DNA from 3 places in the Glutamicibacter sp. ZJUTW genome. Region 1 is predicted to be linked to each of the others. Evidence: riboswitches for the same ligand, from Rfam matches in the RefSeq annotation. Region 1 holds a riboswitch; each other region holds the start of a gene.
What was found. A riboswitch is a leader RNA that binds a small molecule or an ion and turns the genes downstream of it on or off. The one in region 1 is predicted to bind S-adenosylmethionine.
Positions count from the first base shown of each region.

Region 2: linked by a shared signal. The riboswitch ahead of F0M17_RS01305 (methionine ABC transporter ATP-binding protein) and the one ahead of F0M17_RS04525 (bifunctional o-acetylhomoserine/o-acetylserine sulfhydrylase) in region 1 are both predicted to bind S-adenosylmethionine.
Region 3: linked by a shared signal. The riboswitch ahead of F0M17_RS15780 (acyl-CoA dehydrogenase family protein) and the one ahead of F0M17_RS04525 (bifunctional o-acetylhomoserine/o-acetylserine sulfhydrylase) in region 1 are both predicted to bind S-adenosylmethionine.

Region 1 covers NZ_CP043624.1:951,478-962,906, reverse strand. Annotated here, with positions in the region: gene F0M17_RS04530 (homoserine O-acetyltransferase) at 1-86, opposite strand, end outside; gene F0M17_RS04525 (bifunctional o-acetylhomoserine/o-acetylserine sulfhydrylase) at 89-1,432, opposite strand; SAM riboswitch class IV at 1,525-1,644, opposite strand; gene F0M17_RS04520 (VOC family protein) at 1,817-2,461, shown strand; gene F0M17_RS04515 (CPBP family intramembrane glutamic endopeptidase) at 2,559-3,341, opposite strand; gene F0M17_RS04510 (phosphotransferase family protein) at 3,438-4,283, shown strand; gene tpx (thiol peroxidase) at 4,394-4,891, opposite strand; gene F0M17_RS04500 (bifunctional 2-polyprenyl-6-hydroxyphenol methylase/3-demethylubiquinol 3-O-methyltransferase UbiG) at 4,990-5,616, shown strand; gene hutI (imidazolonepropionase) at 5,798-6,997, opposite strand; gene F0M17_RS04490 (carbohydrate ABC transporter permease) at 7,133-8,080, opposite strand; gene F0M17_RS04485 (carbohydrate ABC transporter permease) at 8,077-9,216, opposite strand; gene F0M17_RS04480 (ABC transporter substrate-binding protein) at 9,285-10,643, opposite strand; gene F0M17_RS04475 (LacI family DNA-binding transcriptional regulator) at 10,778-11,429, opposite strand, start outside.
Region 2 covers NZ_CP043624.1:263,724-271,753, reverse strand. Annotated here, with positions in the region: gene F0M17_RS01315 (MetQ/NlpA family ABC transporter substrate-binding protein) at 1-159, opposite strand, end outside; gene F0M17_RS01310 (methionine ABC transporter permease) at 189-884, opposite strand; gene F0M17_RS01305 (methionine ABC transporter ATP-binding protein) at 881-1,900, opposite strand; SAM riboswitch class I at 1,993-2,084, opposite strand; gene F0M17_RS01300 (SDR family oxidoreductase) at 2,395-3,258, shown strand; gene ggt (gamma-glutamyltransferase) at 3,475-5,298, shown strand; gene F0M17_RS01290 (LLM class flavin-dependent oxidoreductase) at 5,382-6,785, opposite strand; gene F0M17_RS01285 (acyl-CoA dehydrogenase family protein) at 6,844-8,030, opposite strand, start outside.
Region 3 covers NZ_CP043624.1:3,354,941-3,366,369, forward strand. Annotated here, with positions in the region: gene F0M17_RS15755 (YidH family protein) at 1-324, opposite strand, end outside; gene F0M17_RS15760 (MBL fold metallo-hydrolase) at 474-1,520, shown strand; gene F0M17_RS15765 (MFS transporter) at 1,517-2,866, shown strand; gene F0M17_RS15770 (LysR family transcriptional regulator) at 2,902-3,828, opposite strand; gene F0M17_RS15775 (acyl-CoA dehydrogenase family protein) at 3,920-5,149, opposite strand; gene F0M17_RS15780 (acyl-CoA dehydrogenase family protein) at 5,175-6,407, opposite strand; SAM riboswitch class I at 6,462-6,552, opposite strand; gene F0M17_RS15785 (SdpI family protein) at 6,769-7,125, shown strand; gene F0M17_RS15790 (GntP family permease) at 7,233-8,594, opposite strand; gene F0M17_RS15795 (sugar diacid recognition domain-containing protein) at 8,886-9,947, opposite strand; gene F0M17_RS15800 (iron ABC transporter permease) at 10,345-11,429, shown strand, end outside.

The DNA.
Region 1 (11,429 bases):
ACGGAACTACGGCGCAAAATGCCGTCTTGTCCGCCAGCGAGCTCTTCGGCGCGCAGAGTATCTTCAGTAGTCACAATGGATGGCATGCCTAGAGGGTTTCCTGCAATTCCTTGTTTTCAAGGGCCGCAACAGCTTCGAAGCCCAGCTCAAGATCGGCCAGGATGTCCTTGATGTTTTCCAGCCCGACGCTCAGCCGCACCAGTCCCGGGCTCACACCGGCGGCAATCTGCTCCGCTTCGGAGAGCTGGGCGTGGGTGGTGGAGGCCGGATGGATGACCAGCGAGCGCACGTCGCCGATGTTCGCGACGTTGGAGTGCAAGACCAGTGCGTCCACGAATGCCTGTCCGGCTTCCGCGCCGCCCTCCAGCTCGAAGGCGATGATCGAGCCAGCGCCGTGATCGCTGTACTTCTGCGCGCGCTCATGCCACGGAGAGGACTGCAGGCCGGCGTAGGCGACCTTCTGCACTTCCTCGCGGGCTTCGAGCCAGTTGGCAACTTCCACTGCGTTCTGGCCGTGGCGCTCAATGCGCAGCGACAGGGTTTCCAGGCCTTGGGCGATCAAGAACGCATTGAACGGCGCCACTGATGAACCCAGATCGCGCAGCAGCTGCACGCGTGCCTTGAGGATGTAGGCCAGATTCGCGCCGAGGATGCCGTTGACGCCCAGGTCGCGGGCGAAGACCAGGCCGTTGTAGGACTCGTCCGGGGTGTTGAATCCCGGGAAGCGTTCGGCGTCCTTGGCGAAGTCGAAGTTGCCCGAGTCCACGATGACCCCGGCGATGGCATTGCCGTGGCCGCCAAGGAACTTGGTGGCCGAATGGATCACGATATCGGCGCCCCACTCGATGGGGCGGATCAGGTATGGCGTGGCCAGGGTGTTGTCCACCAGCAGCGGCACGCCGGCTTCGTGGGCGATCTCCGAGATGCCCTCGATATCCAGCACGTCCTGCCGAGGATTGGAGATGCTTTCGCCGAAGAAGGCCTTGGTGTTCGGGCGCACCGCGGCACGCCATTCGTCCAGGTTGTCCGGGTCGGAGACGAAGCTGACTTCGATGCCCAAGCGCTTGAGCGTGTGCTTGAGCAGGTTCTGGGTTCCGCCGTACAGGCTCGGGCTGGCTACCAGATGGTCGCCGGCTTCGGCCAGGTTCAGGATGGCGAAGGTGGTGGCGGCCTGTCCCGAGGACAGCAGCAGCGCGCCAACGCCGCCTTCCAGATCAGCGATGCGGGTTTCCACGGCGTCGGTGGTCGGGTTGCCGATACGGGTGTAGATCGGTTCCAGTTCCTGCAACGCGAAACGGGCAGCGGCACTCTCGGCGCTCGGGAAGACAAAGGAAGTGGTTTGGAAAATCGGGAGAGCTCGCGCTCCGGTCGTCGGATCCGGGGTCTGGCCGGAATGGATCTGACGGGTTTCAAATGACCAGTTGTTGCTCATGGTTTCCTCCAAATAGCGTTTCATGACTATGGGGGTACGCCGCTGAAAAGACACCGACAGGAAGCACCGTATCGAAACGACTTCCAGGGGGTAACCCGCGCTTGTCCTTGATGCCTTGTGCATTCAAGGGCCAGGTCTTCACCCGGGGCACCCCACCGCGGTTGGAGGGTTGCCGCCCAGTAAGCCGGGGCTTGTTACTGGAACTCATGACCTGCTATCAGTTTGCCCGAAAACCGAAGATCTTTGCAACGCAGTGGACCAGGATTGGACTCAATCGGTCATATTTCGCGAATTCCGCAGATTTTCCGCAGAGTATTCGATAACATCAGCGCACTTAGGGGAGCCTAAGTAGAGACTCGCATCACATGTTGCCATGATGGGCACATGATGAGGCTAGATCACGTAAGTTATGCATGCGGCCCGGACGGGCTGCTGCCAACCGCTGAAAGAATCTCCGAGTCCCTGGGACTGGAATTCGTCAAGGGCGGCGTGCATCCACGATTCGGAACACGCAATGTCATCTTCCCGCTCAAGCATGGCCAGTACCTGGAAGTGGTTGAAGTCCTGAACCACCCGGCCAGCGACAAGGCTCCCTTCGGCCAGGCCGTGCGCGCCCGCTCGGAGCTCGGCGGCGGATGGATGGGATGGTGCGTCTCCGTGGAGGATCTATCCAGTGCCGAAGACCGCTTGGGCCGCAAGTCCGTGCCGGGGAACCGCAAGTTCCCGGATGGCCGCGAACTTACCTGGCAGCAAATCGGCATCAAGGGCCTGATCGCTGATCCGCAGGTCCCGTACCTGATTTCCTGGGATGAAGGCTCCGAGCCGTTGCATCCGTCCAAGGCGCTGGAGCCTGTCGGCGAGATCAGCCAGATCTCCATCGCCGGCTCACGCGATCGGGTGCTGGATTGGCTGGGCCAGCCGCAGAACGTCAATTTGGGCGCCGTCACCATGCAATATGAAGCGCCGAATGGCACTCCGGGCATCATGTCGGTAACCTTTGAAACCGAGTCCGGCACCGTGGTGCTGTAGGAAACTCGGAAACGAACGCAGGTAGGCGGGGACAATGGCGTCCCCACCTACCTTTTTCGTTAATGGCGTTTCAGTCGCTGGCGCAGGCCTTCGGGCACTACTGGCCGATTCCGATGGCAGGCCCAATCAGCGCGTAGCCGACGAAGCCGATAGCATCGAGCAGGAAGTGCGCGATGACCAGCGGCATCACCCGGCCGTACTTCTGGTACACCCAGCCGAAGACGATGCCCATGAGCATATTGCCGATCATCGGCCCCACGCCCTGGTAGAGGTGGTAGCTGCCGCGGAGCACTGCAGAACCGATAATGGTGCTCCACAGTCCCAGCTTCAGCTTCTTGGCATAGGTGAACAGGAAGCCGAGCATCAGCATTTCTTCGAGCACTGCATGGCGTACAGCCGACAGCAGCAGCACGGGGACGCTCCACCAATAATCACCGAGATTGGCTGCTGACAGTGCTGTGGTGACGCCCAGTGCCCGTCCGGCAGCATAGACGCCCAGCGTCCCCACGCCCATGGCCAGGAACAGCCCCGCCCCGAGCATCGTGTCCTTGCCCGGACGTCGCATGTCGAAGCCGATGTCACGGATGGTTCGGCCGGTCGTGCGCTTCATCAGATAGAGTGCCAGCACCACGGGCACCAGCGCGAAGATAATGTCCAGAAGCTGGTAGATGAAATCAAAGAACTCGCGTGTGCTCAGCGGGTTGTTCAGCGATGTCGTCTGATCACGCAACGGTGCCCTGGTGACTTTATCCGCAAAGCTCAGCAGCGAGTAGACCGCGCTCTGCCCCAAGGACAGGGCGAGAACCAAAATGATCTCGAACCTGAGGGTTCTGCGGGTTGCCGTCGACTCAATTTGTTCAGCGTTCACGTTCTCGATCATAGGCCGATCTGGCTGTGCGCGTACTGAGTAGCCACGTGGCAAACCTGCGATAGCCTGAAAGTGAGACCACCAGCGAGCTGAACGAGAAGGGTACGAATGAGTCGTCCTGCCACGAGTGGAGAACTGCAAATCGCCCGCCAGCTCTGCCCCGATCTTTCGTGGGAAGATGCGGCCGTGAATGAAGGCGGACAATTCCACAAGGTGGTCATTGGCAATCCGCAGGCGGTGATTCGCATGGCGCGCACGCCAGCGGCGACCGAACAGATGCCGCGAACCGTCGAGCTGCTGTCTTTGCTGGAAAGCCAGCTCAACTATCAGATCCCGGTGGCGGTCTCCGAGATCCTACATGTCGACGGGCTCAGCTCAGTTGCCATGTCCTTCATCCCCGGAAGCGCGCATGAGCCTCACTACGGGGATCCAAAGGTGCTGGGCCAGCTGGTGAAGGAATTGGCCGAGGTGCCGCTGGAACAGATCGGCGCTCATCTGGCCAAACCGTTTTCATTCCGTGGCGAATGGACCCAAGCCCGGCAGCAGCAATGCTTCGATGCGCTGCCCGAGGAACTTCGAGCTCCTGCAACCGCACTTTGGGATCAGCTCGATATTCTGGCGCAGGTTCCAGCGGGACTGGTGCATGGTGATTTGGCTGGCCACAACATGCACTGGATTGACGAGAAGCTGATTGGCATCTTGGATTGGGACCTCGCAGCAGCGTGGGACCCTGCCTTGAACACCGCGTACCTGAGCCTGTGGCATGGTTTGGAAATGGTGGATTTGATTGCTCCCAACTCTGAGGAAGCGCACCGGGCCAAAATCTGGTTGGGTCTCATGAGCCTTGAACGGTTATCGGATACGCTCTCGCGCTCGGACAACCCGAAGATAGGCAAGCTCATGCGCAAGATTGGTCCGCGCATCCTCACTGCAGCGCAATCAATCAATGGATAGGAAGCAATTTGGCCTGACCCGCCGATGAGCAAGCCATCTGGAGCGTAAAGAAAACCCGCCTGAATGTTGTCAGGCGGGCTCTCATGCACCGTATCGGGTGCAATGCTTGCTTAGCTCAGGGCTGCGATAGCTGCATCGTAGTCAGGCTCGGTGGTGATCTCCGGGACGATCTGGTTGTAAACAACCTTCCCGTCCTCATCCAGCACAACAACCGAACGGGCCAGCAGGCCAGCCAGTGGTCCATCGACCTGGGTGACTCCGTAGTCCGAACCGAAGTCGGAACGGAAGACCGAACCAGCGGTAACATTCTCGATGCCTTCGGCACCGCAGAAGCGGCCCAGTGCGAATGGCAGGTCAGCAGAAACACACACGACGGTGGTGTTCTCCAGGCCGGCAGCCAGTTCGTTGAAGCGACGCACGCTGGCAGCGCAAACGCCGGTATCAACCGACGGGAAAATGTTCAGGACAACGCGACGGCCAGCCAGCGATTCGCTGGTGACATCTGCAAGGCCGGTGTCGGTGAGAGTGAAAGCTGGAGCCTGCGAGCCAACGGCTGGCAGATCACCAATAGTCTGTACAGGGGTTCCCTTAAAAGCAGTATTAGCCATAGGTCTTGTCTATCATGAATGCCTAATTCGGAGCTATATTTTCAGCCTACTAGCGCAAACAAGTCGTTCAGACACTGTATCCATGCAAAACTGTGGACATGGGCCCCAACTACGATTCATACGCGGCGAAAATGCGTGCTCAAACAATGGACGGGATTGATCTGGACGTAGTTGCCCGTTTCGCGGACATGCTCTGTCCTCGTAATTCACGAATTCTCGATATCGGTTGCGGGATTGGCAATACCGTCAATGCGTTGCGTCGCTGCGGACATGATGCCTATGGCGTAGATCCAACGCCCCAAGTTCTGGATGTAGCAAAAGACCTATTCGATGGAAGCTGGTTCAGACAGTTATCAGCCGACCAGCTGAGCTTGGGTACACTCAACGAGCATTCGCTGCCGGAACAGTACGACGCCATATTGATGACCGGAAATGTGCCTGCCTTCATTTCACGTGGCGAACTGCGAAGCGTATTCGATTTTGCCGATCGGGTGATCCGTTCAAATGGAGTACTCATCGTTGGGACCACCAGCAACGCCCATGGCGGACCCACGGACCAGACCGATCTTCTCAAAGGAACCTCGCTGCAGCTCGTACATCGATTTGCGGACTGGCATTTAGGCCCCTGCGGTTCAGACTCTCTGTGGTCCGTGAGTGTGTATGCGCGGACTGCGCAACGGTCCGGGTTCGGGATGCCTGACGGAATATTCGTCTTGCCTTCCTAATGTCGTAATTCCCTTCGAAACTCTAACCGCTACCGGATTGGGCACAAGCTCTGCAACTCCGGAAATCATTTCCTGAAATCGAACGGTACTTCGTAGCCAACTACATTAAAAATCGAGATGATCGCTCTATCCCACCGGATGGCCGGATCATGTCTCCTTTGGAAGAACAGCTTCCGAGGAATCACGTAAGTCGATCAACTAGTTCGCCCGCCCGATACACGCTATGCGTCAGGTTCATTCCGGGGCGGTACGCCAGATGCGCCGCAACCGGAGCGTCAAGCACATGCAGATCTGCGCGCTTGCCGACCTCGATGGATCCCACCTGGTCGGCAACCCCGAGCGCGAGCGCCCCTCCGTAGGTTGCCGCCTCGATGGCTTCAGCCAGGGACAGGTTCATCTGGAGCACCGCCGTAGCAACGCAGAAGTTCATGTTGCTCGTATAGCTGGTCCCCGGATTGCAGTTGCTCGCCAGCGCGATTCGCACCCCTGCATCAAGCAGTTCGCGGCCCGGCGCAAGCGGCTGCCGGGTGGACAGGTCGCAGGCGGGCAAGCAGGTAGCTACCGTGCCCGGCTTGCCCGAACGCGCCGAGGCATCCCAACCGGCCCAGCTGTCGGCGAGCGCCTTGAAGTCCTCTTCATCCAGGTAATTCACGTGATCTACCGAATGGCTGCCGAATTCTACGGCCAGCTTCACTCCCGGGCCGGGGCCCAACTGGTTTCCATGGACCTTGGTCGCCAGCCCTTTGCGCTGCGCGGCTTCCAGAACCCGGCGCGATTGATCCTCGGTGAATGCACCGCGTTCGCAGAAGACGTCGACGAAGTCGACGTTGCCTGCCACCGCATCAAGCATCGGTCCGGTGACCAAATCCGTATAGGCCTCGGCAGCCCAACCAGCCGGAACCAGGTGGGCTCCAAGGAAGGTCAGTGAATCCACCAGCGGCTTGCCGAGCACGGAATGCCGAGTCTCTTCTTCCAATGTCAACCCATAGCCGGTCTTGGTTTCCATCCAGGTGGTGCCCATGGCCAGGGCTTCACGGCGGCGTTCGCCCACAACGCCGGCCAGCTCCGTGTCGGAGAGCTTCCCGGTGGCCGAGGTGGTGACCGCGATGCCTCCGGCGGCGTAGGTCTGGCCTGCCATGCGGGCCACGAATTCTTCGGCGCGGTCGCCGCCGAAAATCAGATGGCTATGGGAATCAACCCAGCCGGGCAGCACCGCACGGCCGCCCAAATCGATCTCGTGCGCCGTTGCTGGCGCCAGCGCCATGTGGCCGACCCATGCAACAATCCCATCTTCGATTAGCACCGCGGCGTCTTCCAGCACGCTGCCTTTCGAGTCAACCGTCGTCAGCTGTCCGATGTTGGTAAGCAACAAGGTTGCCATGAGCGCTCCGCCTTCGTGGTAATTCCAATCCTTCAGGCACGAGCCTACCTATGGCTTGCCGCCTGCGGGGCAGAACAAGAGGGTGCCCGTCTGAAATTTCAGACGGGCACCCTTGTGCCTTGTTTCAGGGCAGGTTTATCCCTTGGTGGCGCCTGCCAGCAAGCCGCGCACGAAGAACCGCTGCAGCGCGAAGAACACCGCCAGCGGAATGATCATCGAGATGAACGCGCCTGCGGTAAGCAGCTCCCAGGATTGCCCATAGGTACCCGAGAGGTCCTGGAGCGCCTTGGTAATCGGCAATTCCCCACCCGAGGTGAAGACGGTTGCCACCAGCAGGTCATTCCACACCCAGAGGAACTGGAAGATTCCGAAGGAAGCAATGGCCGGCATCGACAAGGGCAGGACGATTTTCGAGAAGATCTTCCCGTGCCCGGCTCCGTCAACGCGCGCGGCCTCGATGACCTCATCCGGGATCTCCGAAATGAAGTTGTGCAGCATGAAGATCGCCAAGGGCAAGGCGAAGATCGTGTGCGCAATCCAGACCTTGGCGTAGGCGCCATCCAATCCGTTGACGCCCAAGCCTGGCAGGATATACAGCCCGCCGATTTTCACCCCGTCCGAGAAGAGCTGGAGCAGCGGCACCAGCGCCATCTGGATCGGAACGATCTGCAGGGCGAAAATGAGCACGAAGAGCGTATTGCGTCCCTTGAAGTTGATCCAGGCGAACGCGTAGGCAGCCAAGCTGGCAATCAGGATCGGCACAATCGCCGCCGGAATGGTGATGACCAGCGAATTCAGGAAGGCCTTGGACAGCGGAAGGCTGTCGCCGGAGGCGAAGGCCTGCACATAGTTGTCCAGCGTGAACGACGGGTTGGACAGGGCCGTCCACCAGCCCGTGGTCTTGATGTCATCAGCCTGCCTGAAGGAGGAAACGAACAACCCGAAGGTGGGGATGGTCCACACTGCGGCAATGATGAACGCCGCAATGGTGGCGCCGCGGGAGGTCGTGGCCTTGCGCAGTTTCCCGCTGGATTTCTCGGTGGCCGCCATCAGGCGCCGAGTGGATTCGCCGACGGTGCTCATCGCATGACCCCCTGCTTCTTATGCTGCCTGACGTTGTAGATGATGATCGGCAGCACCAGGATGAACAGGATGACGGCCAGGGCCGAGCTGTAGCCGGTACGGGCCCCAAGCTGGAACTGGCGCACCATTTCGTAGGCCAGGACCGTCGTATCCGAGCGGCCGCCGGTCATCGAGGAGACGATGTCGAAGACCTTGAGCGAGGCAATGGAAATCGTGGTCAAGACAACGATGACCGTGGAGCGGATCCCCGGCAGGGTGACATTGGCGAAGCGCTGCCACGGGCTGGCTCCGTCCAGGGCCGCCGCTTCCAATTGCTCTGCCGGCACGCCCTTGATGGCCGCGGACAGGATCACCATGGCGAATCCTGCCTGTGTCCAGATCAGGATGACCACCAGGAACAACGTGTTCCACGGTTCGAGCCCGAGCCAGTCGACCGGCTTGGCGCCGAATGCCGTGATGATCGCATTGAGCACGCCGATCTGGTCGCCTTGGCGAATGTCGTAGAAGAATTTGAAGATGATTGATGCGCCCACGAAGGAAATTGCCATGGGCATGAACACGAGCAGCTTGAAGAACTTCTCGCCGCGGCTCTTGTCGATGAACACCGCATAGGCCAAGCCGATGATGGTGGAAACCACCGGCGCCACCAGAACCCAGACCAGGGTGTTGAGCAGGGCTGTCAGGCCATCGGGGCTGGTGAATACCCAGCGGAAGTTCCCTAGGCCCACGAAGCCCGACCCGTCATTGGCCATGAAGGCGCTGATGGCGGTGCGGATCGTCGGGTAGATCAACCCGATGGCAAGCAGCAGCATGGCCGGAGCCAGGAACCCTGTCAGCTGCAGCAGCGAGCCGGCACCGTGCCGCGAGCGCCGGTCCGCGAAGAACAGCACCGCGCCGAGCACGGCGGCCAGCGCGGCCACCCACATCACCGAGTTGTACAGCCCCAGGACCAGCAGGATCGCTGCCGGAACCACGACCGCGGCGAGGAAGCGCACCACGGCGAATGCGCGTCCGCCATTGGTTGCTATCTCGACAAAGCCGAGGATCGCCGCGATCAGGATCGCGAAGGCAAGCAGCACCACCGGCACCTGGATCAGCGGCGGGACGCCGGCAAGCCATTGGAAGAATTCGGTCATGGTCTCAGGCTCCTGTCATCTCGCCAACGGCCGGGATTCCCGGCCGTTGGCGGCTTGCAAGTTGGTGGCTAGGAGTCATAACCGGACTGGATGTTCTCCAGCACTTCCTCGGTCGGCTTGCCGTCGATCCAGTCCACCAGTCCCTTCCAGAAGGAGTCGGAACCCACGCTCTTGGGCATCAGATCAGACCCGTCGAAGCGGAAGGTGGTGTTCGGATCCTGCAGCAGTTCAACGGCGGAGCGCAGCAGGTCGCTGCTGGCGTTCGCTGGATCGAGCCCGGAGTTGGCCGAGATCACGCCGCCGAGCGAGACCCTGCTATTGGCCCAATCCGCGCTGGCCAGGTATTCCTGGACCTTGGCGGTCTCTTCATCGTTGGAGAAAGCTGCGACGAATTCGCCGCCGCCGACGATGGATACCGGGTCATCGGCCTTGGCTGGAGGTGCGACGAAGGCCCAGACATCTCCGTCAGGTGCCACGGTGGCCTTCTCGCCATCGGCATTCTTGGAATCGAGGACATAGCCTTCCAGGAAGGAGGCCTGGTGGGTCAGCGGGCAGGTTCCCTTGGCCACTGCCGTACCGACATCGCCGAAGGCGGTGGCGTTGATCGACTTCACATCGCCATATCCGGCATTGACTTGTTCGGGGTCGAGCAGGATCTTCCCGACGGACTCGAAGGCGCTGGTGATTTCAGGCGAGGTGAATTCCAGGTCGCCGGAAACCCACTTGTCGTAGGCCTCGGGCCCGGACTGGCGCAGCACCGCGTCCTCGATCCAGTCGGTGCCCGGCCACCCCGATGCCTCGCCTGATGCGAATCCGGCACACCAGGCCGGTTCATCGGTCTTCTTCGAGATTTCGGTGCCCAGGGCGATCATCTCATCCCAGGTTTCAGGCACGCTCACGCCCCACTGCTCGAACTGCTTGGGCGAATACCAGATGTAGCCCTTGACGCTGGCCATCAGCGGCACCCCGTACTGCACGCCATCGACCTTGCCGTAGTTCTGCCAGTCCTCGGACCAGTTGCTCTGCAGCTGTGCCTGCACTGCTTCGGGCAGCTGCTGCACCTTGCCCTGTGCCACGGTGGCGTGCAGCAGGCCGGGCTGCGGGAAGACTGCCAAATCCGGGGTGTCGCCGCCCTGGACCTTGATCCCGATCTGGGATTCGAAGTTCTTGTCTCCGGTGTAGCGGATCTTGATGCCGTTTTCCTCGGACCACTTGGCCCACGACTTTTCCAGCAGTTCCGCCTCGATGCCGGTGACCGGGCCATAGATGTCCACGACACCGTCGGCTTCGCCCACCTGGGCTGCGCCGCCTCCGGAGGCGTTGGGGTCATTGGGGTCTGCCCCGCCGGAGCAGCCGGCCAGGAGCATGCCGATAGCTGCCATCGAGATAACCGGCGCGAGCTTCAGCCTGCGTTGTGCTTTCTTCATGATGCCCTCCACGTTGACTAGTACCTTGCCGAGTGAAGCGGCCTGGCACGAATGATCCTCTCTATAGTGACGCAGGTCATCGACGCGCGTCAACACCTATGGAAGTAGATCGTCCAGAGATTGTCGTGGGGTGCTCAGCGCGGAGCCGGGCCGGTGCTGTCGCGGACCGTCATCAGCGGCGCGATAAGCTGCTGCATGGCACCCTGGGAACGGCCTTCGATTTTCTGCACCAGTGCGTCCACCGCCGCATGGGAGACCGCCTCGCCCGGTGGGGCGACCGTGGTCAGTGCCGGGGCTACCATTTCGGCCGAGCGATCGCCGACACCCAATGCAATTACCGAGAGGTCTTCTGGGATGCGCAACGACGCCATGCCAGCGGCGTTGACGAAACCGGCAGTGGCGAATTCCTTGAGCGCCAGCACCGCCGTGGGGCGCGGGTGCAGGTCCCGGTAGGCATCCAGCGCCGTCCGTCCGCCGCGCGCGTTGTTTTCCACCGGGACTTCCCGCATCGACATGCCGCGGAGGCGCGCGGCTTCAGAGATGGCGCGGGCCGTGCGGATGGCCGGACCGTTGCCGGCCTCCTGGTCTTCCACGGAGACGTTGATGTACATGATGGATTGGTGGCCGAGGTCCGCCAGGTAGTCCACCGCGATGCGCCCGGCCTGGGCGAAATCATTATCGACATAGGACAGGTCGGCATTGTCATCGGGACGGCCAATGGAAGCGAAAGGTATGCCCGCGCGCCGAAGGACATCGAAGCGCGGGTCATTGATCGATACTTCCATC
Region 2 (8,030 bases), 690 kb from region 1:
GGCGGCCGAGGCGGCGGCAGGGGCGGAGCGCTGCTGGCCCAGCAGCACGCCGAGGATGAGGGCGGCCACGGCCGCGAGGGCGGCGATGGTCCAGGGAAGGGCATTGCGGTTCTTGCGCAGCGTGAAGCCGTGGTCGTGCCCGGTGTGCGATGTAGTCATGGTCTCGCTCGTTCGTTCGTCGATGGTGTTCAGGGACGCGCCAGGGCGCGGGCGATGCGGTCGCCGAGGAATTGGACAATTTGCACGGTCAGGATCAGCACCACGATGGTCGCCAGCATGACATTCATGTCGAAGCGCTGGTAGCCGTAGGTCACGGCGAGATAGCCGATGCCCCCGGCCCCGATGGTCCCGGCGATGGCCGAGTACTCGATCATCGAGATGGTGTTCAGCGTGATGGCCGAGGCCAGGGCCGGCAGCGCCTCGCGGATCTGGGTGGTGCCGATGATCTGCGCGGCCGAACCGCCGGTCACCAGCCCTACGGCCAGGTTGTGCCTCGGCAGGTCGTTCAGCGCGTTCTGCACCAGCCGGGCGAAGAACGGGATGCCGGCAATGGTCATGGGCACGGCAGCCGCGGCAATGCCGATGGTGGTGCCGGTGACCCATTTGGTGAAGGGGATGATCGCTGCCATCAGCACCAGGAACGGCAGGGAGCGTCCCATGTTGGCGATCCAGCTGAGCACCGCATGCAGGCGCGCCCGCGGGAAGAGCCCCTGTCGATCGGTGTTGTACAGCGCGATGCCCATCAGTCCTCCGAGGCTGATGACCAGGGCCATGACGATTCCGACCATGGCCCAGGTCTGGCCGTAGGCCGGCAGCATCAACTCGGGCAATTGCTGCCACGGAGTGTCGGTGCCCACCGCTGCGCTTTCAAAGGGGATTCTCATGCGTTGGCCTCCACCAGTTCGCGATTGTTGCGGGCCAGGCTGCCCGGGTCGGCCTGCAGGCCCCACCCGTCCAGCAACCGGACCAGGTCCTGAGGGCTCGTGCCCCGCACGCCCAAGCGCACGCGGCCCAAGGTCCCCTCGTGGTGCGCCTCGACGGCACCGCCAAGCAGGGCCACCGCGATCCCGTGCTCGATGCCCAGCCGGGAGATCCAGCCGGGATCGACCCGGTCTTTGCGGTAGGCCACCGTCACGGCATAGTCGAAGCCTGCCGGCAGGTCCTCGGCCCGCAGCGGCAGCAGCTTCTCCCCGGTCGCCGAGCCTGGGGAGGCCACCAGCTCATGCAGGGCTCCGTGCTCGGCAATGCGCCTGCCGGCCAGCTGGGCGACCTCGTCGGCCACATGCCGCACCACATCCATCTCATGGGTGATCAGGATGATGGACAAGCCCAGATCGCTGCGCAGCGAATCCAGCAGCCCCAGCACCTGGTGCGTGGATTCGGGATCCAGGCCCGAGGTGGCTTCGTCGGAGAGCAGCAGCCGTGGCCGCAGGGCCAGGGCCCGGGCGATGCCGACGCGCTGCCGCTGGCCGCCGGAGAGCTGCCCGAGATAGGCGTTCGCCTTCTCCAGCAGCCCGACCCGGTCCAGCAGCTGGGCCACCCGCTGCTGCATTTCGTGGTGGACCACCCCGAGGTTCCGCAGCGGAAGGGCCACGTTCTCGGCGACGCTCAGCCGGCTCAGCAGGGCCGAGTTCTGGAAGATCGTGCCGATGGCGCGGCGTTCAGCGCGCAAGGCCCTGCCAGAGAGCGCGCCGAGATCCTTGCCGTCAACGAGGATCTGCCCGCTGCTGGGCTTCTCCAGCAGCGAGATGCAATGGGACAGGGTCGATTTGCCTGCCCCGGAAGGGCCGACCACTGCGGTGATCGAGCCTTCCGGCACCGACAGGTCGATCCCCTTGAGCACCTCGATGCGCCCCTGAGCGGTGTCATAGTGCTTGTGCAGGTCCTTGATCTCGATCATGCTGCGTGCTCCTTGGATGTTGCACCGGGAAGGACTGCCCAGGGCCGAGGCTGTGCCGGCTCGTAGCCAGGCGTGGCCCGGTGGCAGCCACTGCTCCATCGGTCCTGGCGGTAGCACCGTCCCGTGGTTCGGGTGGTTGCTGCGACGTCAACGAGCCAGGTCTCTCGGTCGCTCTGGATGGGTTGCCCGGCCTTGGAGGCCAGGTGTTCCCAGCATGCGTTCCCTGGCCGGACCAAGCCAAGAGTTGCGCAACACTGCGACATCACGTCATTTCCGATCCGGCACTGCGGGCCGTCGGCATCATCTTCGGCGTCATGATTCGTCTCATTGCCGTTCATATGACTTTCCAAGTCGGAAGTGCTCCGGCGGATTTGCGCTCGGCCGGAGCCTTCCCCGGCAACCGCCGGCCGCTGATGCCGCGGCCCGGCCCGGCATCGGGAATACTCGATGCCGGCCTACGGTTGGAATCACCGACTGCTTTTGAAAGGACTGCCATGAAGATCGCAATTACCGGAGCCACCGGACAACTCGGAGGACTCGTCATCGATGCGCTGCTGGAGCGCGGGGCCGATCCCGCGCAGCTGATTGCCATCGGCCGTTCGGAGGAAAAGCTGGCCCCGCTGGCAGGCAAGGGCTTGGAAACCCGCGTTGCCGATTACAACGTCCAGCCAGATCTGGTTTCTGCGCTTGAAGGCGTCGACAAGCTGCTGCTGATCTCCTCCAGCGAAGTGGGCCAGCGCGTTGCCCAGCATGAGAACATCATCAACGCCGCCAAGCAGGTGGACGTCTCGCTGATCGCCTACACGTCCATTGCCAACGCGATGACCGGCGGCATGGAGCTCGCCGAGGAGCACATCGCCACCGAGCGATTGCTGGCCGGATCCGGCATCGGGTACGTGCTGCTGCGCAACGGCTGGTACATCGAGAACTACACCGACCAGCTCATGGGCTACCTCAATAGCGGCGTAATCCTCGGTGCCGCGGGCGAGGGCAAGATCAGCGCTGCCGCCCGGGCCGATTTCGCGGAGGCAGCCGCCGCGGTGCTGCTGTCCGATGAAGAGCAGAACGGCAAGATCTACGAGTTGGGCAGCGACAAGCCATTCACCCTCAACCAGCTTGCTGGCGCTGTCGGCGCCGCCGCTGGCCAGGACGTCGCCTACCAGGAAGTGGATCCCGAGCAGCTGGAAAAGATCTACGCTGATGCCGGAGTCCCAGGACCCTTCGCGCACATCCTCGTCGATACCGACGTGCGCATTCGCGAAGGAGCACTGGAGGTTAGCACCGGTGACCTGGCCAAGCTGATCGGCCGCGCTCCAGCGTCCTTGGGCAAGGTCATCAAGGACAACCTGGACAAGTAGCACCGATCATCGAGGGTCCAGCGGGCAGGCACTCGCGGCAGTCGCTGCCGCGGTGCCTGCCCTGCAGCATTTAAGCTTCATAACCGCGAATATTCGCGCGACAAGGGTGCAATTTAACGCCCAGATAGATTGTGCTGCGTGTCACAAGCTCGCTGGGAGGTTCCGCTCCCGTAAATTTGCGCATACTTCATCCCCACCTGAAGAGGAGATCAAAGTATGCCACGAGCACGTTTGAGGCCAGTTGCCTGCGCTGCAGCCATCGCCTTGGGCCTGGGAGCTTTCTCGGCTGTCCCGGCGAGCGCGGATCCACGCCACACCGAAAAAGTCCCGACTGCCATTGGAACCGGAGGCGCGGTGTCTTCGGTGGACCCGGAGGCCACCGCCGCCGGCATCGAAGTCCTGCGCAAGGGAGGCAACGCCGTGGATGCGGCCGTGGCCACCGCGGCGGCACTCGGCGTCACCGAACCCTACAGCGCCGGCATTGGCGGTGGCGGATACTTCCTCTACTACGATGCGCAATCGGGAAAGGTCAGCACGATCGATGGTCGCGAAACCGCCCCGGCAGGCATTGCCAAAGATGCATTCATCGATCCTGAAACCGGCGAACCGTACAACTTCACCCCGGAACTGGTTACCAGCGGCGTGGCAGTCGGCGTGCCCGGAACCTTGGCCACATGGCAACGCGCCCTGGACAATTGGGGTTCGCAGAACCTGAAGCAGGTCCTGCGGCCGGCAACCAAAATCGCTTCCCGCGGCTTTGCCATTGATGAGACGTTCCGCGAGCAGACCTTGGACAACAAGGAACGGTTCGCCGCGTTCCCTGCCACGAGCGAATTGTTCTTGCCCGGCGGGGATGCTCCCCAAGTCGGGACCATCTTCAAGAATCCGGATCTGGCGGACACCTACCGGATGCTGGCCAAGCAAGGCCTCGACGGGTTCTATGCAGGCGACTTGGCCGCCGAGATCGCCCACACGGTGCAGGCACCGCCAAAGAGCGAAGACACCACCCTCCCGGTTCCCGCGGGGCAGTTGTCCACCGCCGATCTGGCCGGCTACAAAGTGGTTGAGCAGGAACCCACGCAAGTGGATTACCGGGGCTACGATGTCTTCGGCATGGCTCCATCTTCCAGCGGAGGAACCACCATCGGCGAATCGCTGAACATCCTGGGCCAGTTCGACGTGGCGGCCATGGACGAAGCCGATGCGTTGCACCATTATTTCGAGGCAACTGCTCTTGCCTACGCTGATCGCGGCAAGTTCGTCGGCGACCCGGCTTTCGCCGATGTTCCGACCCAGACCCTGACCGATAAGCTGTTCGGTGCGGATCGGGCGTGCGCCATCAATCCGGACCAGGCCGCGGCCAAGCCGGTCGCTCCGGGCGATATCGAGAACCATGATGGCCAGTGCCCTGCTGCCACCAGCGAGCCGGTTGAAGAGCGGGACACGGAAAACATCTCCACCACCCACCTGTCGGTGGTGGATCGCTGGGGCAACGTCGTTTCCTACACGTTGACCATCGAGCAGACCGGCGGCTCGGGCATGGTGGTTCCCGGCCGCGGATTCCTGCTGAACAATGAGCTGACCGATTTCTCCACGGTCTACGATCCGCAGGATCCGAACCGTATCGAGCCTGGCAAGCGCCCGCGCTCCTCGATGGCGCCCACCATTGTCCTGCAGGAGGGCGAACCGGTGCTGGCCATCGGTTCCCCGGGCGGTTCAACCATCATCACCACGGTGCTGCAGACCCTGGTGAACCGCATCGACTTGGGCATGAGCATCAGCGAAGCCATCGCCGCGCCGCGGGCATCTCAGCGCAATACGGCCGCGGTCACCGCCGAACCCGAGTTCATCGAATCCTATGGCCCTGCGCTTGAGGCCTTTGGCCACAAGCTCACGCCTGCTGGCGATTCCTTCACCCCGCAGGCTGAAATCGGTGCCGTTGAAGCGGTGGAAATCGCAGCCGATGGCACGCTCACCGCGGCGGCCGAGCCCACCAGGCGCGGCGGCGGTTCGGCCATGGTGCTGGAGCCAACCGAGTAGGCGTGCAGAAAAACGGCGGCCTGCGGCAACATTCTTGCGAAGTTGCCGCAGGCCGCCGCCTATTGCGCGAGCTGGCCAGCCGCTCAGGCCTGGGCGGCCAGCCGGTTGGCGACCTTGTACTGGGCTGCGCGGTGGGTGCCCTTCACGCGGTCCCCCTCGCCGAACAGCTTGTTGCGCAGCGAGCCCTTGGCGTACTCGGTCTTGTATGCGCCGCGCGCTTGCAGCTCGGGAACCACGTACTTCACGACGTCCTCGAAGGTGCCCGGGGTGATTGCGTAGGCCAGGTTGAAGCCGTCCACGTCGGTGTAGTCCACCCAGTCGATGAGCTTCTCGGCGACCTCGGCGCCGGATCCGACGGTGATCGGGCCGAAGCCGCCCACGCCCACCCATTCGGCCAGCTGGCGGATGGTCCACGGCTTGCCCTCGTCGCCGCTGGCCTTCTGGAAGGTTTCGACCGTGGACTGGATGGCGTTGGACTTCACGTTGGCTCCGATGACGTCGTCCGGGCCGTACGTGGACAGGTCAACGCCCATCCATCCGGAGATCAGCACCTGGGCGCCCTCGATGTCGGCGTAGGACTTGTAGTCCTCGAACTTCGCCTGCGCGGCGGCCGAGTCCTCGCCGGTGATGATGGTCTGCATCGCGAAGATCTTGATGTCGTGGCGGTCGCGGCCAGCGGCCTGCGCCGCGTCGCGGATCTTGGTAACGGTGGCCTTGAGCATTTCGCGGGTAGGGCTGGTCACGAAGACCGCTTCCGCGTTTTCCGCGGCGAACTTCATGCCGCGCGAGGAGGCGCCGGCCTGGTAGATCACCGGGGTGCGCTGGGTGCTCGGTTCGGTGATGGCGATGCCGGGCACCTTGAAGTACTTGCCCTCGTGCTCGATCGGGTGCACCTTGGCAGGGTCGGTGTAGATGCCGCTGGCCTTGTCGGCCTGCACCGCGTCCTCCTCCCAGGAGCCTTCGAGCAGCTTGTAGACGACCTCAAGGTACTCGTCCGCGTGGTTGTAGCGCTCGTCGTGCTCCATCTGGTCGTCCTGGCCCATGTTGCGCGCGGCGGAGGGCAGGTAGCCGGTGACCACGTTCCAGCCCACGCGGCCGTTGGTCAGGTGGTCCAGGGTGGCCAGGCGGCGGGCGAACGGGTACGGGTGCTCGTAGGCGGTGCCGGCGGTGACACCGAAGCCCAGGTTCTCGGTGACCGCTGCCATCGCGGAGACCAGCATGAACGGGTCGTTGACCGGGGCCTGGGCGCCGGTGCGCAGCGGGGACTCGTTGCTGTCGTTGAACACGTCGTAGGTGCCCAGCACATCGGCCAGGAACAACCCGTCGAACTTGCCCTCTTCCAGCACCTTGGCCAGGTGGGTCCAGTAGCCGATGGTCTTGTAGTCGGCGGCTTTGTCCTGCGGGTGGCGCCACAGGCCCGGCGACTGGTGCACCACGCAGTTCATGTCGAATGCGTTGAATAGGATCTCGCGCTTGTTCTCGCTCATGTCTTTGCCCCCATTAGGTCGATGTTCATGGAAAGTATCTGGTTTGCGTCGCGGGCGCTCAGGCCCGCTGGGTCGAATCTTCGCCGGTGACGGACAGCCGCTGCGGCTGGACTCCGTTGATCTCGTAGTCCCCGACGATGCGCGCCTTGTAGATCGCCGGGTTGTGCGTGGCGATGGTGCGCGCATTGCGCCAGTGCCGGTCAAGGTTGCAGCCGCTTCTGGTGGACGAGGCACCCAGCCCGTCGAAGAGCTTGCTGGTCACCCCGATGGCCAGCGGCTGCACCACGGTTTGGGCACGGTTGGCGGCCAGCTCGCAGACCGCATAGCGTTCCTCGTCGTTCAGTCCCGGATCGCCCAGGGCCGCCTCGACTTCGAGCACCGCGCCGATCACCACCGAGTCAGCGGCGAAGGACTCCGCGGACACCTCGCCCACCAGCTGCAGGACCTGGGGTTCCTGGTACACCGGCACCCCGGTTCCGGTGGTGAAGATGCGGGTGCGTGCCTGCACGGCGCTGCGCAGGTCGTTCAGCGCGGCGCGGGCGATGCCTGCCTGCACGGACATGAGCACCAGCTGGAAGATCGCCGCTTCGGAGTCGTTGCGCTGCTGCGGCATGAAGCAGTCCACCGGGACCTGATGGAATTCGGTGGTGCCGGTTCCGGTCAGGCCCTGGCCGAATCCGTCCCAGTCATCGAGGATCTTGACGCCGCTGCGCTGGGTGGACACCACCGCGATCTGGCGTCCGGCAAGCTCAGGGTGGGCCACCGCAACAGTGGTCCAGTCGGCAAAGATGGTGCCGGTGCAGTAGTACTTCTCGCCGTCGACTACCCAGCGCCCGTCCACGAAGCTGGCCTTCGTATTCAAGGTGCCCAGGGCGTTGCCGCCGCGCTCGGTGTAGGCGTTGCCGACAATCTGCCCGGCGGCGATGCGGGCCACCCACTTCTTGCGCAGCGCCTCGTCTTCCAGTGCCAGCACATTCTCGACAAAAGCGATATGCGCGCGCCACAGCTGGCCTACATGGGAGTCGGCCTCGGAGAGCTCGATGAGCAGGCGGAAGACATCCACCAGCCGCGCACCGTAGCCGCCGTCGGCCACGGGAAGGCGCAGTGCGCCGAAGCGCTCGCGGTTCAGCAGGCCTACCTGCTCGAAGGGAAGCACGCGGTTCAGGTCGCGGTCCTTGGCGGTCGCGGCGATCTGGGCGAAGACCGGGCGGAAGATTTCGGCCAGCCGGTCGTACTGCTCATCCG
Region 3 (11,429 bases), 1.2 Mb from region 1:
GAAGGCAAGCAGCGGGACAATGGCGGGAATCGGCAGCGGGCGGCCGGTGCGCATGCTGCGTTCCACGCGGACCCAGCGCACCGCGGCCCCGGCGGCGATCAGGATGCCGACGCCGATCACCAGCACCGCCAGCCAGGTGCGGAGCGGCGACGGGAAGGCCTCGGCGGCGAAGGCCTCCAGCGCGGTGCCGCCGGCAAGGAACGCCAATGACGTGCGGACCCAGGCCAGGAAGGTGCGCTCGTTGGCAAGGGTGAAGCGCGGGTCGGGCTCGCTGCCGTGCGGCAGTAGCCAGCGTGAGATCCGGCTGCGTTCTGGCTCGGACATGACCCTCCTTGGTGTACGTCGATGCTATGAGCATACCCAACCAATCATCGGTGAAACCTATTTAGCTGGTTGATAAAAACAGTTTTACGGATGTGATCCAGCGCATAAGAATTGAATGCAGCACTTGAACGAAAGAAAGGGCGCATTCCATGGCCTCCACCAATCTCAATCCCCACGTCGTGACGCTGGGCACCGCCGGCGGTCCGCGCTGGTGGACCGGCGAGAACGCCGGCAAGCGCGCAGGCATTTCCACCGCCGTCGTCGTGGGCGACAGCGTCTATCTGGTGGATGCCGGAACCGGCGTGGGCAACCAGCTGATGAAGGCAGGATTCACCCCGGCTAACCTTCGCGGCATCTTCCTCACCCACCTGCATTCGGATCACACCATCGACCTGGCGTCGCTGGCCATCTTCGGCATGTTCACCCTGCCAGCCGGCAAGGCCCCGATCTCCATCATCGGCCCGGGCGACCGCGGCGCCCTGCCGCCAGCGTCGCCACGCGCCACCACCGCACCGCAGCCGGTCTTCGCGCAGAACCCGACCCCGGGCACCGCTTCGATGTTCGAGCACCTGATGCAGGCCTACGCCACTGACCTGAATGACCGCGTGATCGACGCGCTGCGCCCCTCCCCGCTGGACCACTTCATCGCCTCGGACATCGAAATCCCTGCCGGCACCGGGTACCACCCCAATGCCAACCCGACCCCGGCGGACTTCGCGCCATTCGAGATCTACCACGACGAGCTGGTCACGGTGACCGCAACCCTGGTCAAGCATCCGCCGATCGCCCCGGCCTTCGCCTTCCGCTTCGACACCGCCGAAGGCTCGGTGACCATTTCCGGGGACACCGCGCCCTGCCGGAACCTGGTGGCCCTGGCCCGGGACACCGACCTGCTGCTGCATGAGGCCATTGACTTCGACTGGGTGGAACGTGCGTACGGTTCGGTGGGCACCTTGGAAGCCCAAGCCTCGATGGACCACCACCGCGCTTCGCACACCTCGCCGGAACAGGCGATCGCGATTGCCCACGAAGCCGGGGCGCGCACCCTTGCGTTGCACCACCTGGTCCCCGGAACCACACCCCTGGAAGTCTGGGAGGCCCACGCCGAGAAATTCTCCGGCAACTACCGCGTGCCCAACGATCTGGACACGATATCCTTTTCCCGCGTCACTAGTGAAATGGCGGCAGCACGATGAGCAGCACCCTGAATAACCACAGCAGCGTGGAGGCGCCAATGAAGGTCCCCTCGCTGAACTCCCCGCAGATGCGCCGGATCCTGGCCTCCAGCTTCATTGGCAGCGCGATCGAATTCTACGATTTCATCCTCTATGCCACCGCGGCCTCGCTGGTCTTCAACAAGGTCTTCTTCGTGGGACTGACCCCAGGCGTGGCAATCTTCGCCTCTTTCGCCACCCTGGCCGTGGGCTACCTGGCCCGCCCTCTGGGCGGCATCATCTTCGGCCACTTCGGCGACAAGATCGGGCGCAAGGGCGTGCTGATCACCTCGATGGCCATGATGGGCGGCGCCTCGACGCTGATCGGGCTGCTGCCTCCCACTGCCCAGATCGGCATGCTGGCCCCGATCGCACTGATTACCCTGCGCATCGTCCAGGGCCTGGCCGTGGGCGGCGAATGGGGTGGCGCCATGCTGATGGCTCTCGAGCACGCGCCGAAGGAACGCCGCGGCTTCGCCGCGAGCTTCGCGAACATGGGCGGCCCGGCCGGCGCCGTGATGGCTACCTTGGCGGTCTCCGCCGTCTCCATCATGCCCAATGAGCAGTTCCTGGCCTGGGGCTGGCGCATTCCGTTCCTGATCAGCATCGCGCTGGTGGGCATCGGGCTGGTCATCCGCCTGAAGGTCACCGAATCCCCGCTGTTCCTGGCCCTGGAAGACAAGGCCGAAGAGCGCAAGACCCCGTTCATGGAGGTCATCACGAAGTACCCGAAGTCGGTCATCCGCGGAACCCTGGTGGGCATGAGCTCCTACACCGTGCAGGGCCTGATGACCGTCTGGGCCATCTCCTACGTGGTCGAGGAAGTCGGTTTGGACCGCACCGCGGTGCTGAACATCAAGGCCATCGGTGCCGCATTGACCGTGGTGGGCATCTGGGTATCCTCGCGCTACTCCGACAAGCTGGGCCGCCGCCCGGTCATGATGGTCGGCATCCTCGCCGGCGCCGTGGCCGCCCTGCCGATCATGTGGATGCTGGAACTGGGCCAGCTGTGGCTGTTCGCCATCGCCCTGTTCGTGGCCAACGGCATCATCCAGGCGTTCATCTTCGGGCCGTTCGGCGCGTTCACCGCCGAACTGTTCCCCACCCGCATCCGCTACACCGGCGCCTCGCTCGTCTACCAGCTCTCCTCCACCGTGGGCGCAGGCTTCACCCCGATGATCGTCGCCGGCCTGGTGCTGCTGGGCGGCGGATCGCTGTGGATCGCCGGCGCCGTCTGGGCTGCCGCGTTCATTGTCGCCGCGCTGGCCATGCGCGGCATCAAGGAAGGCCGCGATGCCGACCTCGAAGCCGAGGAGATGAGCCACTAGAACCTTGGTGCCTGGAGCGCGGAGCCGGCTGGAACCTATGGGTTCCGGCCGGCCTCGCGCTCTTTCTCGGCACCGGTTTCCTCGCAGAAATCCAGGAACGCGCGCAGCCGCAGGCTCAGGCGTTCCGAGGCGGTATAGGCCACGCAGATGTCGCTGACCCCGACCTCGCCTTCGATCTCCAGCACCGACAGCGGCAATCCGTCATAGCTCAGGTTGACCGGCGGACGCTGCACCAGCACGGTGTAGCCCAGTCCGCGGGCCACCATCCCGCGTACCGCCTCGAAGCTCTGCGAACTCCAGCGCACCTTCGGGTCCAAACCCGACATGCGCAGGTTCACCAGCTGGTTATCGCGCACCGTGGGAATGTCCAGGGAAACGAAATCGTCATCGGCCAGCTCGGCGAGCGCAACCGAGGTGCGGTCCGCCAGCCGGTGGTTCCCGCCCACCAGCACATAGGGACGGCCCGACATCACCCGGCGCCAGGAAACCTGCGGCAGCAGGTGGCGGGTATGGGTGAGCACCGCATCCAGGTGGCCCTTGAGCATGCGTTCTTGCAGCTCGGCGCCATCGCCTTCCACCAAGGTCACCTGCAGGTCCGGGTGGACATTGGTGAAGCGTTCGCAGATCACCGGGATCCAGAACGCTGCCAGCGAGGAATAGCAGCCGATCACCAGCGGGCCCGAGAGCTTGGTCTGGCGTTCGACAATCAGGTCCTGCACCTCTTCGGCATGGCGCACCAGCGCCCGCGAATCCAGCAGGAAGTCGGTGCCGACAGCGGTGAGCACCACCCCGCGCGCCCGGCGGCGCACCAGCAGCTGGGAGCCGACGGCGCGCTCCAGCTCGTCCATCGACTGCGACATGGCGGCCTGGGAAATATGGCACTGCTTCGCCGCCGCGGAAATGGAGCCGAGTTCCGCGACGGCGACGAAGTACTGCAGCTGGCGCAGGGTGTAATTTATCACCCACACAGTCTAGCCAGCGGGCGATTCTGCAGGCGCAAAACAACAGGCCCAGCATCGGCAAAGAATGCTGGGCCTGCTACGGAAATGGAAGCTACTTCGAGGCGCCGATCGCCCACACGCGTGGAAGCTCGGTGCCGTTGACCGCCAGGTCGCCAATCAACCGCGCCTTGAAGACCCAAGGGTTGTGGTTGCCCGCGGTTCGGGCATTGCGCCAGTGCCGATCAAGGTTCTTGCTCACGCTCGTCGCGCTGGCAGCCAGCGCATCGAAGGCATGTGTGATGGCATTGAGCACCAGCGGGGTGAGCACCACCTGCGCCTGCGCGCTGGCCAACTCGGCCGCATCATTGGCCGCTTCGTCCTCTTCTGCGCTCGCCTGGCCGGTGTGCAGCGCCAGCGCTGTTTCGTAGGCTCCCTGCAACGCCGCCGAAACGCGTTGAACCGTTGCCGCGGCGGCGAAGGATGCAGCAGAGACCTCGCCGATCACCTGCAGCAGCTGCGGGTCTTCGGCCGCCACATTGGCTGCGGCATGGCTGAAGGTCCGCTTGCGCGCTTTCAGTTCGGCGGCGAAGTCCCGCTCTGCCGCTTTGGCGGAGCCGGCCAGGACCGCCAGCAGCACCTGCTGGTAGAACGCGGTCTGGTACTTGAAACGGGTGTCGAAGTCGATCAGGTCTTCCTCGGCCACCACCGCATCGGTGAACGTGGAGGTTCCGGTACCCGTGGTGCGCTGGCCGAAGCCATCCCAGTCATCGGCCAGCTCGACACCGGGCTGGTGGCGGTTGACCGCGGCGATCACGCGTTTTCCGGTGTCGGTGCGCTCTGCATAGGTGTCCAGCCAGTCAGCGAAAATTGAGCCGGTGGAATAGTACTTGGTTCCATTGATCTTGAACCCTCCCTCGCCGTCCGGGGTGACCTTGGTGATCACGTCGCCGACCTTCACGGTTCCAACCTCGGTCCACGAGTTGCCCACCAGTTCCCCGGCGGCGAAGCGGGCCAGCCACTTGTCACGACCCGGACCCGGCTCTGCCACCAGCCGATCCTCGACGAAGGCGAAGTGCGCGCGCAGCGCCTGGGCGATATTGGAATCAGCGGCCGCAAGATCCACGAACAGCTCGAAGAGCTCAGGCAGGGTCGCCCCGGCCCCGCCGTGCGATTCCGGAACCCGGATTGCGCCGAAGCCGGCGGCAGCCAGGTCCGCGACTGCCTGGTAGGGCAGTTCGCCGGTGCGGTCGCGTTCGGCAGCTCCCTGCGCGATGTCCGCGAAGAGCGGGGCAAAACGGGCTTTGAGCCCTGCAAGCCGAGTGCCAGTTGCAAGTACAGTCATCGTTCAGTCCAATCCGTGGGAATTTCTAGGTGTAGAGCGAGAGCGGCTGGGATTCTCCGCGCAGGAAGTACGCGCCGACCTCGATCTTCTTGTAGTCCACCGGGTCATGCAGCGAGTGGGTGCGCACATTGCGCCAATACAGGTCCAGGCCCACCGAGCTCGCGGTCGAGGATGATCCGGTCACCTCGAAGATCCGGTTCGCCACCTCGACGCCCACCTCGGTGGAAACCACCTTGGCTTCGGCAATTTCCACTGCCAGCGCGGCCCGCTCGGGCTGGGTGACGTCTCCGGCCTTCGACAGCAAGGCATCGAATTTCCGGCCGAGCTTCTCGGTCAGCGCCGCCACCGCGGCGGTGCGGGCCTTGAGCTCCCCGACGATCCGCTGGAAAATCGGATCCTGGGCGTAGGTGTCGGCCTGCGAGAACAGCCAGGCGTTCTTGCGGCCCAGCAGGATCTGCTTGCCACGCTCCAGCGCTCCTTCGGCAATGCCCAGGTAGAAATTGGCGAAAGCCAGCTGGATGCCCGGGGTGAGCAAGGTGGACACCGGTTCGTCGGTGACGAATCCGAGCAAGTCCTCGGCTTCAAGCCTGACGTTGTGGTACTTCAGCGAGTTGGATGCGCTGAGCCGCTGGCCCAGGTAGTCCCAGTCGTCAACGATTTCCAGTCCTTCGATGTCGCGGGGCAGCACGAAGGCGAGAATCTGCCCGTCGTATTCCCCGCCCTGGACCAGCGCGTTGATGACGATGACCTCGCCAACACCGGAACCAGTGGAGAACCGCTTGGCCCCGTTCAGCCGGTACCCATCCCCTTCGACGCTCAGCGTCAGATCCGGGTCAACCGGATTCACCGAATCGCCCCAGAGCCACCCGCCTTCCACGGTGCGTTGCCACCACTTGCCTTGCGCCCCCGCCGGAGCATAGAAGGCAATGCCCGACTGGTTGATGTAGTGGTAGGCCAGCAGCTGCGCGATGGATCCATCGGCCGCCGCCAGGATGCGGACCACGTCGAATGCCGTTTCCCAGTGGGCTCCTGCTCCGCCGAATTCTGCAGGCACCAAAAGGTTCAGCAAGCCGGCTTCGCGCAGCAGCTGCACCTCGGCGAATGGCTGCTGGTTCTTGCGGTCGCGTTCCAGGGCGTCTTGTGCGAGCGTGCCTGCCACCTGCTGGGCAACTTCGCGCCACTGCTCCAGCTCGGTTTCGCTGGCGTTCCCATAGTAGGGAACTCGGCGTAGTCCGGTGTCTTGTACGGTATCTTGCACTGTCATCTTCTTCTCCCTTGCGTTGCAGGTTCCGAAGGACGCAGGGTCCCTGCGATTCCATCGATCCTGGCGTTAGCACTACCTGCGGGATGCAGGCTTGCTGCGGCGTCGCGGAGCCAGGTCTCTCAGCCGCTCTGGATGGGTTGTGCTCCGAGTCAACCACTGCCGGCAGCAGTCACGGAAGGGCACTGTCATGCGAGGGAACGGCAGGACAAAATACGTCATCTTCGAGCCACCTGCTTGCCTGATCGATGGCTGCGCGGCCTTCATATGACACTTGCATGACGAAATTTGAACTCGGGAACTGCGCAGCTTCCGAATAGGATGGCTGTTCACGGCGAATAGGCAGGATAGGTGGAACGTGGATCCAGCAAGCGTCATCTCCTTCATGTTCGGGTTGCTGGCCATCACTTTGGTGGCAGCGCTCCTCGCACCCATGGCCCGGGATGGAAAGCTCGCGCGCAATGCGGCCATCGGCATCAGGACGCGCCACACCTTGGCCAGCAACGAGGCCTGGTTGGCAGGGCATCGGCGGGCTGCGCCGCTGGTGGCCGCGGCTTCCTGGGCCGGCTGGGCCATGTTGTCCGGTGCAGCGATCCTCTGCGTGCTGGGCCAGTTCGGTTTCGCCTTCGCCACGACCGGCGCAGGTTATCTGGCCATTATCGTGTTGCTGATGGTCTCGGCTGCCAAAGCGAACCAGGCCGCGCGAGGCATCTAGCGGGCAGGACGTCGCTCTTCGGCTACCGCTTTCAGACACATCCTTAAAGCAACGGATCGCGCCATCGGCAGATGGTGCGATCCATTGCTTGCTGGGCCAGCGTCCTGCTACAGCAGCACGGCTCCCAGGAGCAATACCGTCAGGAAGGCGGCGGTACCCTGAATGGCGGTCGCCACGCTCAAGGTCTTGTATGCGGTAATCACCGGAATGCGGCTGAGCTGCGAAACAACCCAGAAGTACGAGTCGTTGGCGTGCGAGACAACCATCGCACCGGCACCGACGGCCAGTACCGTGAGCACCATGCCCAGTTCCGAGCCCAGGCCCAAGGAGCCGAGCATCGGCGCGACCAGCGCGGAGGTGGTCACCATGGACACGGTGGAGGAACCCTGCGCGGACTTCAGCGCAGCGGCGATCAGGAACGGCACCGCCAGGCCCAAGCCCAGGCCGCTGAGCGAATCCGAAAGAATTGTGGTCAGATCCGAGGCCGCCAGCACCGCGCCGAAACCGGCACCGGCGCCGGTGATCAGCAAGATCGGGGCAGCGGTGCGCACGGCTTCATGCATCTGCTCGTTGAAGACCGACAGCTTGCTGTCGCCGCTGAGCAGGAAGGCCGAGGAGATCAAGCCGAAAATCAGCGCGATCACCGGAGTACCGATGAAAGAAAGGATTTCCAGGGCGATGCCCTCGCCGAACGGGAGCGAAGGCAGCTTCGCAATGGAGGCGGCGCAGATCAGCACGAGCGGAACCAGGATCGGCATGAAGGCCAACGCCGGGTGGGGCAATTTGCCGAAGCTTGCGCGCAGCTGCTCGTAGTCGAGTTCGGAGAGGTCGTCTTCGCCTTCACTGGGCAGCGGAGTCCACTTGGACTTGTTGAAACGGCTGGCGTAGGCCAAGCCGGCCAGCGCCGAGATGGCGGCAACTGGCAAGCCGACTGCGATGATCAGGCCCAGGTTGTCGGCAACGCCGATGCTCTCGGCTGCGGCCAGCGGTCCCGGAGTCGGAGGCACCATGGTGTGGGTTGCGTACAGGCCGGTCATCAATGCGATGGATGTCGCCAGCGCGGAAACTCCGGTGCGCAGGGTGATGGCTTTGCGCAGCGAGTTGAGCACCACGTACCCGGAGTCGCAGAAGACGGGAATGGAAACGATGTAGCCGATGATTGAGAGCGTCAGGTTGGGGAACCGCGTGCCCAGCACCTTGATCAGCGCATCTGCCATGGAGATCGCGGCGCCGGATTTCTCCAGGATGACGCCAATCATTGTTCCGAACAGGATCACCAGACCGATGTTGCCCATGGTACTGCCGAAGGCCGTGGTGACCGTCGAGGCCACATCGGCCAACGGAATCCGGTAGGCGAAAGCGGCCAAGATGGCGGCGCCAATGAGGGCGAGGAATGGGCTGATCTTCAAGCGTGCCGTGACCATCACGATGGCCACGACAAGGATCAGCAGAACAAGCAGTTCATACACGGCGGGTTGGCTCCTTTGCCAATAACGGTAGTGCTCTGCGCCTGGCCCACGATGGCACAACCGGTGGATCCGCCCCGTCGGCAAAGCTGCTCAAAGCCTTGGCTGTTGGACTAGATGCCTCCGTGCCGCCACGGAATTCGGGCGCAAAGATCGATCATCCTGCCAATACTAGAAAAACCCGCACCGATTACCTATGGGCACACGACCATATTTGCCCACTTTCGATTTGGGTCAATGTGTGCAAATATCCGGCTACTGCCACAACTGTCACCGCAACCCAGTTCCCGGGTCCTAGAAAATATGCAGCTGCCCCAAGGCCTCTCTCGCGTAAATCGCATGCTGGAGTTTCAGTGACTCGCTGGACTGCCGAATGTCCACACCGGTGATCTGGCTGATCCGCTCAAGCCGTTGCACCAAGGTGTTGCGGTGAATATGCAGATCCGAGGCGGCTTGGCTCATCGATGCAGCCGTCGAAACCACCAAGAGGGTTTTGGCTTGTTCCCCGTTGAGCTGTTGCGCCGGAGCAGCAGCATATTCCAGGCTGCGCGCTGGGGTGCGGGCGATAGCCACCGCAATTTCCCGGCTCCACATTCCGCGCTGGGCATGGCGGGGCACGAGCGACGGGTACCCCAGCAGCACGCGCAGCGCTTCGGTTTCGGCCATGAGCTCCTCCGCAGTTTCCACCGGCATGGACACAAGGAAACGTTCCTCGTTCAAGAGCTCTTCAGCGAAAGCAGTCTCGTGGGCTGCGCGCAGCCTCCAGTACGCACCGGACAGGCTGATCCAAGACGTGCGGTGGTGCTCCTTGGCGGGTTCTTCGAGCAACGGATCCTCGACGCTTCGCGGGAGCCATGCTTCGATGCACTTCGGCCCGCGCAAGCCATGGGCAGCCAGCGAGCGGTCGATGACTTCGGGGGCCACGCGGCCTGCGATCAGCGCAGAAATGATGTCTCGGGCCTCGGTCTCGCGGCGCGCACTGCGCGAGTGCTCGTAGTCCTGGGCGAAGAGCAATTGCACCGTCAAGGCAATCAGGCCGGCCAGCGGCTCCACCTCATGCGGAGCACCGGTCACGCCGACAACTCCGCACAGCTGGCCGTTCAGGGTCAGAGGGACATTGACCCCTGGCAGGGTTCCCGCGGAACCGTCAGCCTGGCTGACCCGGATGATGGCGTTGCGACTGATTGCCTCGGCGCTGCCGTCGTGGTGGGTGCCGATTCGCGCGGCATCGGTCGAAGCGATGATGACCCCGTGAGCATTCATGATGTTCACGTTGCGGTTGATGGTCGGAGCAATCGTGTCGACAACTTTCTGCGCCAATGCGCTGGCCAGCCGCGGTTGCTCCTTTTCGCTCATGAGCTCATCCTATCGGCTCGGGAGTGCACCAACATGAAACATAAGCGCACACAAGCAATCAAGGTTCCGGGCTGACAGCAACAGTTACTCGAAGCATCATCAATAAACCACCCGCAGTCACAGACATGTGATCGCCATCACCAGCAGCGGGAACCGATGCGCCGCGGTAAAGCTAGAAAATTTTCCAAATCAGAAAATACATTTATTGCTTGACAGTGCATTAGATCACACGCAATATGTTTATAAGCTTTCGGCCAAACAGCATCTCGGATATTTGTTGCGCTTGCCCGGATAGAAGACATGGGGAGTAGAAGTTGTGAGAAAAATCAGGTCGTCCGGGGCATTGCTAGCCCTCTTTCTCTTGTTTATCTGCGCTTTCTTCGGTTATCCGCTGGCAATGCTCATTTACGGCACTTTCCGCAGCGGACAACCGGGCACCGAAGGCTCGTTCGGCCTCGCCGGCATCGTCGATGCCTACGGTGATCCCGCGACATGGGAGACCCTGTGGGCCTCGGTCATCTATGCCGTTGCGGTGCAGTCCATTGGCATCATTGGCGGATTCATCTTTGCTTGGATTTCCATGCGGACCAAGACTCCTGCCGGCAAGGCCATCACCCCCGTCATGGTCACCATTTTTGCCATACCGACGCTTTTCTTCGCGATCAGCTGGGGCATGATGACCTCGCCTACCGGTTTGCTGACCCAATTCTTCGGTGTCTCCGCAGACGGCTCGCCACGCCTGGATGCGTATTCCTGGGCCGGTTTGATCATCGTCAGCGGGCTGAAGGCATTTTCGGTGATGTACCTATTGCTGCTCGGTCCGGTTCGTGCGCTGAACCGTTCGCTCGAAGAAGCCGCACTGCTCTCTGGTGCCAACCGTGTCCGGCTCTTCCTGGATGTAAACATCCCGATTCTGCTGCCGACCCTGTCCGGTCTGGCCATCCTCGGATTCGTTAACTCCCTAGGCCAGCTGGATGTCGCCCTGATCCTCGGCGTTCCAGCGGCAATCTATGTCTTCCCTACTCAGATTTATGATTTCCTGGCGACAACGCCCATCCGCTACGACTCGGCCAGCGCGTTGGCACTGTTGCTGATCGCCGTCATCTACATTCTGGTGGCCATCCGCTCCAAGGCCATCGGCAACCGCAACTTCATCACTGTGACCGGCAAAGCCTTCCGCATTGAGAAGGAAGAGATCGGCCGTTGGAAATGGGTCGGCTTCAGCCTGTTCATCGGATACGTCGGTGTCGCACTGGTGCTTCCGCTGCTCCAGCTGATCATCGGCTCCTTCCAACCGGTGCTGGGAGTTGCCGGCTTCACTTTCAAGCACTACATCGGACTGTTCGAGTCCTCGAAAGTCGTCCGGGCACTGGAAAATACCTTGATCATGGGTGTTGTCGGCGGGCTCCTCGCAACAATCCTGGCCGTGTTGATTACCTATGTCGCCCTGCGTAGCAAGAGCCGCTGGGCACAGGTGCCAGA